Regions from separate parts of the Halobacteriovorax sp. YZS-3-1 genome, predicted to be linked through region 2. Evidence: riboswitches for the same ligand, from Rfam matches in the RefSeq annotation. Region 2 holds a riboswitch; the other holds the start of a gene.
The links. A riboswitch is a leader RNA that binds a small molecule or an ion and turns the genes downstream of it on or off. The one in region 2 is predicted to bind cobalamin.
Positions count from the first base shown of each region.

Region 1: it holds a riboswitch for cobalamin, as region 2 does, so the genes downstream of both, ACMAZI_RS04310 (TonB-dependent receptor plug domain-containing protein) here and ACMAZI_RS05560 (acyl-CoA thioesterase) in region 2, are expected to answer to the same signal.

Region 1 covers NZ_JBKIYI010000001.1:900,392-903,547, reverse strand. Annotated here, with positions in the region: gene ACMAZI_RS04320 (hypothetical protein) at 1-590, shown strand, start outside; gene ACMAZI_RS04315 (hypothetical protein) at 694-1,209, shown strand; adenosylcobalamin-variant (AdoCbl-variant) riboswitch at 1,281-1,410, shown strand; gene ACMAZI_RS04310 (TonB-dependent receptor plug domain-containing protein) at 1,380-3,152, shown strand; gene ACMAZI_RS04305 (MFS transporter) at 3,134-3,156, opposite strand, start outside.
Region 2 covers NZ_JBKIYI010000001.1:1,151,522-1,154,677, reverse strand. Annotated here, with positions in the region: gene ACMAZI_RS05570 (hypothetical protein) at 1-459, opposite strand, end outside; gene ACMAZI_RS05565 (pentapeptide repeat-containing protein) at 485-1,051, opposite strand; gene ACMAZI_RS05560 (acyl-CoA thioesterase) at 1,096-1,491, opposite strand; cobalamin riboswitch at 1,457-1,631, opposite strand; gene ACMAZI_RS05555 (hypothetical protein) at 1,710-2,339, shown strand; gene ACMAZI_RS05550 (hypothetical protein) at 2,397-2,789, opposite strand; gene ACMAZI_RS05545 (hypothetical protein) at 2,887-3,156, opposite strand, start outside.

The DNA of each region.
Region 1 (3,156 bases), 250 kb from region 2:
TGAAAAATAAGAAAGTACTATTTTGGAGTGGTGGTTTAACCTCTCTTGCAACATTAAAGAAACTATTAGAATCACATAAAAAGGATGAAATTATTCTTCTTTGTCTTCTTAATAAAGAAGGTAATGAATTAGGTCATACAGGAATCCCCGAAGAAGTACTCCAGCTACAAGCTCGATACTTAGGTTTAAAATTAGTACGACTCTATCAAGATGAGTTAAGTAAAAAGGTCTTAGAGAAATTTGTTCAACAGGGATTTGAATTCTATTGTGGGTCTCGAGATGGCCACTTCATTGAAACAACCCCTCTACTAAATTCCCTAAAAGTTGAAACTCCTCTTAAAGGTATTGCATATTCTGAGTTAATGAAACAAGACCAGTCGAGAACAATTCTAACTTCAGTACAAAACGAAGAAGATCAAAGATTACTAGGTAAAGAAATAAGTGATATTTCACAATATCTTCAACAGAGTAATCAGCGACTAGATACTTTTGTGATTTACGATCCACTTTTTCGAATCCGCATTCCATTTTCAAAAAATATTGTTGTTGAAAAAGATGGTTATTTTATCTGTAAGATAAGAAGCGTTTAGTATTCAAGAAGTTTTCTCTTAACTTGAATTTATTTTAACATTACCTCCATACTTGCTTGCCTCTTGGGTCATATAATCAATGGTGATCACTTTTGGAGGTTTTATGAAGTCAGAAAGTAAAAGAAGGAAGTTTCTCTTTGTTGGTGCTCGAATTGTTATGGGAACGGTTCTACTTCTAGGAGGAGTTACTCCAGGTCTAGGGCTATTAACAGAGTCACAATTTACACCTGAGGCCCTTTCCTTTATTAATTCTCTGCAAGAAACTGGTTATCTTTACTACATGATTAAATCACTTGAAATTGTACTTGGGACAATGTTTCTATTAAATTTGTTCATTCCATTATCGGCCGTAATTGCAGCACCACTTGTAATTAATATCTTATTTTTTGAGTTATTCTTATGTAACTCATTTTTAATAGCGCCGATATTACTAATTGCCTGTGAGACAATCGTCTATCTAGAGCATCGTAAATTATTTAATTGGTTATTTAAATATCAAGTTCATACACATACAAATGATTTAGATGCACCAGATATGATTATTCTCTCAGACTTAAAAGAGAAAGATCCTAAAACTTATAAAGACGTCGTCAATTCTCAGTACTATCACAATATATAATTTCTATCTTACGGCCCATTGTCTTCAAGCTCTTCTTGACAGACAATGAGCCTCCTGTGAAAATTCATGAATTGAAAAATTCGACAAGGTGAACTCTGTGAAATTCAGAGACTGTCCCGCAACGGTTAAAGTCCGATCCCTGTTTTTTTAACTTTATATCTCGGAGGAAGATCATAAAAACGCCACTTATTCTATTATCTATAGTTTCATTACCAATTCATGCTGACATTCTTATCAAGGCCTCAAAGCTTGAAACATCAAAAGAAAAAATAACTAGCGATGTGACTGTCATTACCGCCCAAGAAATTGAAGACTCTGGAGCAACGACCTTGCAAGAGCTGTTACAAGGTAGGTCATCAGTATTCATCCCCCAAACAGGAGGACTTGGATCAATCGCAAGTTTTAACTTAAGAGGACTACCAACAGGTTTTTCTAAAGTTATTATCGATAATATCGAGCTTGTTGATCCAACTGATATTAATAACTCTTTTCAAGTGAATAATCTTTTGCTCGAAAATATCGAAAGCATTGAGATCTTAAAAGGAAGTCAGTCGATACTCTATGGATCAAACGCTGTTGGTGGTGTTCTAAAGATTAATACAAAGAAAGGACATAAGAACAATTCATTAAATCTTGAATACGGAAGTTTAAATACAGTTAAAGCTGGCCTTCAGAGCAGCGGCAACTCTGATAAGCTCAATTATGGATTAAGTGCGAGTTACCTCTCAAGTGATGGCTACTCTGCTGTCAATGAAGATAGAATCGAAAATGCAGAAGATGATTCATTTAAGAACTTAAACCTCAATCTTAATTTAAGCTATCTTTTAAACGAACAATTAGAACTTAATTATCAAGGTCAACTTCTTGACTCAGAAGTAGAAATTGATGGTTTTGAATCCACTCCACCGTATGGTCCAATCGATGTCGTTGAAAACGATCTTAATGAATACCTTCAATCAAATCATTACCTAGGGTTTAATTATTTTTCTGAAGATGAAAAATTAACGATAACTCCAAGTATTCGTTATTCACATATTAAGAGAGAAGACCCTACGAATAGCTTTACGCCATTATATAAAGGTAATGAGACACAAGCTAAACTTGATATTAAGTATAAGCACACTCAAAACCTAAGCCTACTTTCTGGAGTTGAGTACACAAAGCAAGAAGACGAAGTTGAGAATTCTCAAAGTGAATTATACTCAGTTTACACTGCAGCAAACTTAAGTCTTGAGAAATGGTTCTACGATCTTGGACTACGATTTGATGACTTCTCATCAATACAGTCTAATAACTCAAACGTAATAGGTAGCGCAGGTGCAGGTTATCGAATAAATAATGAGATCTCTTTAAAGGCACATATTTCACAAGGATTTAAACTTCCTACACTTTATCAACTGGCCAACCAAGTTGATGATTTAAAACCAACAGATAGTATAAATACAGAGTTTATCTTTAGCTACAATACGATAATGTCTCAATTTGAGGCCGCTATATTTAACTATGATCTTAAAAATCAAATTGATTACGATACTACTGTTTTTGGTTATGACAATATAGCAAAATCTCAAATTCAAGGGATTGAATTAAATCATTCAATAGAATTTAAAAATAGTTTCAATATAAAGACATCTCTAACTTTTCAACGTGCAAAGAATGAAACAGATGATTCTGATTTATTAAGAACACCAAAACAATTAGGAAGCTTAATTCTTGGTTATCAACTAAGTAAAAATCAAAGACTGATTAATAATTGGCAATACGTTGGAAAGAGAAAAGATGTTGGTGGAGAGCTACCGTCCTATATTGTAGGTAATTTCACTTATCATTATAAAAACTTTTCTTTTAAAGTTTTAAATATTCTTGATAAGAAGTACGAAAACGTCGAGTACTATGGAACGATGCCTAGAAGCTATTATCTCTCTTATAAACTCTCATTTTGATGAT
Region 2 (3,156 bases):
AAATGTTTTTACAACTCTTACAGCATCGAGATCGACAATAAACCATTCTCTCTCGTCTTTATTATAATCACTAAAAACTCTCCAATCTTCCTCATCTAATTGATCACTTAAAAATTTACTCATCATCGAATAATTTAATAAGTCCTCAAATTCCTTATTCGTGACTTCTTTTAGTCCAGGAATGATCTTGGCCTTAAGATAATAAAAAGGAGCAAGAGGTAAAGTCGCCATATAACGAAGGCCAATCCAAAGCCACCAGTCAGCGACTTCTCTAAATGGAACATGAATAACAGCAGGAGATTCTCCCCAAGGATGAACAGGAGAAGGCTGTGGCCAAGGCCCCTTTCTTTCATAGAGGAAATCTTTTTGCGAGTATAGATGTTTGTTTGAAGTAGCACTATTAATTTGTGCACGGATTTTGTCTTTAACCTTTAAAGCAAATTTCTCTGGTGTTTTCATTGGCGCCTTCCTAGCTTAACTTTGATTATTCGATTTCTATCCCAAAAGGGCCCAATAAGTTTAGGGCCTCAGGCATAGTGAATTTACATTTTTTTAAATTTGTATTTGTAATATCAATATAGAAATTAATTGCATGGCTAAAATTAGAGCCTTTCATATTGGCCTTTGAAAAATTCGCACCTAAGAGATTGCTATTTGAAAAGTCACAATTTTCAAAAGTTCCCTGAGAAAAGTCCGCCTCTTTAAAAGAGCTTTCAATAAAGCTTGAACTATTTAACGAGCAGTCCACAAAGCTTGTATAATCAAGAGAAGCTCTCTTAAACCTTAAATCAAATAAATTATTGCACTCAGAAAAGTTAATACCGACACACTTACAATCGCCAAATGAAACATCTCGTAGTGTAGCACCTAATAGATTTAAATTACTCAAATTTGAGTTATTAAACTTACATTCAATAAACTTGGCACCAGATGCATCTAATCCACTTAAGTCTAAATCATTAAACTCACAACAAATGAACTCGCCCCCTTTTAGAGAGCTGAGTTCACTAATATTTTCGCTATTAAATACTTCTTCTTCAAAATATGACATAGTCATATTTTAAATGAAAAAAGTTTATCCATCCATCTCTATTTTTATGAGAAAATAGGTACAGCCTTTCGTTCATCATTGATTGCAACTAGAGTGAAACTCCCCTTTACTGCTTCAACCTGTCCTTCTTCATACATTGCCTCAAGCATTAAAGTAACATCCACAATTAGACTACTTTTTCCAACTTTAACAACTTCTCCGATAAGTTCAGCAAAGTGGCCACCTGGGATCGGCATATTGAAGTCCACACGATCACTTGAAACAGTGACAAATTTCTTTCTTCCAAACCTTGTTGCGGTAATGAAGGCAACTTCATCCATCCACTTCAACGTGATACCACCAAATAATGTGTCATAATGATTTGTACTATTTGGGAAAACGGCCCTAACAATACGTGTTTTTGAGCGCGCGATTGCGTCTTTTAACTGATCTTCAGTCATAATTCCTCCTCGGGATAAATGTTATTTGCTAATTAGGATCGGACTATAACCGTTGCGGGACAGTAATGGATTTTCACCATATTCACTAATTAACTATTGGATATTAGATAGAAACGAGCATCAAGGCAATGAATAAAATACATTCTAACTGGCATAAATGAACAAAAGTGATATTTCATTTAAAACTTAAATAAAAACCGCATATAAAGGAATAAATAATGAAATACTTAATTCCCCTAAGTACTCTTTTTACAGGTCTAAGCGCTCAAGCAGTTCAAACAACAGCAAGACCTTTTAGCTTTGAATTTTATGCTCCAACAAATGAGCTCAATTTTGATGTAACTTTAGAGCAATGGTGTCGTTATGAGATCCCAGTGTGGTCTGACTCTGCTGAATATAAAACAAAACATCAATCAACTCCACTAAGAGAGAAGAGAACAAAATTAGGAAATGGCCTTACTCGTTTTACTTATTCTTTAAATAGTACAAAGTCTTTAGAACAAACTGGTTTCTTTAAATCAGGGAAAGAATGTACAAGTGGAGTCAGAATTATAGTGGAAAGCGCTAAATATGCACTTGGCTGGGCAGGACAATATAGTCGCCCTATTGAATTTAAATTTCTCGATGAAATGTATGCATTTAAAGAGTACGACACAACATTTGATGCACAATCAGATAAGAATATTAGACTATTCTCAGATAATGAAATCTCATTTGAATACAAGACATTCTCTGGTGGGAACCAAGTAAATGTAACAATTCTCTCAAATGGAAAGAGAATGAGAAGCTCATTTCCACAAGGTGTTTTAAAGAATCCAAAAACAAATATGCCTTACAAATTAAAATAGAAATAAAAAAGGCCTCTATGAAAGAGGCCTATATTTTAAATATTTTAAATTCAACCGTTATTCCCAAACCTGATAAACTGCTTCTTCCATCTCAGTTACACAATCTGTAACAGCTTCATAGAATGGCCATTGTAGATCATATCCCCAACGACTTTCTTCAACCATTTGATTGAAGTTTGTATAACCTTTAACAATACAAGATTGTGGGAAGCGCTTTTCAGTTTCAACTTCACCATTATAGTCATAAACGATTAAATCTGCTTGAAGAACACATGAATTTGTATTCTCATCACAAACAAATAGGTTGAAGCTAAAGTTAAAATCACCTTCACACCATGTATCACCACAAATATTATCAATTGCTGTTAAAACCTCTGATTCTTGCTTTTCACTTAGTGTATTGGCAAAAATTGATGACGTAACTAGCATTAGTAGAATTAGCTTTTTCATTGGAATCCCCTTTAAATAATTTAGGGGAATATAGATTACGAGCTACACGATGTATATTCGATTGATAATATTTACACTATACAATTATTAGATAACACTAAAGCAGTTCTTCTAACATTCTAATGCCACGACCAAGCTTTGCCGCAAATTGAGAATCTCTTGCATTTTCATCTGCTATTTCAAAAAGTGACTTTGAAGTTATTTGCATTCTAAGGGCCGTTTTAGCTTTTGAGGATTCTTTATCCACAAATGATGTTACTAGCGCCCTTGCGTAGGCTTCACTTACTTTTGCAATAAAACTATTTATTGGGCGGTAGTTTTTTGCATCTCTTATCAGCTCTTTCGTTTCACTTGTTTCTCGTATTTT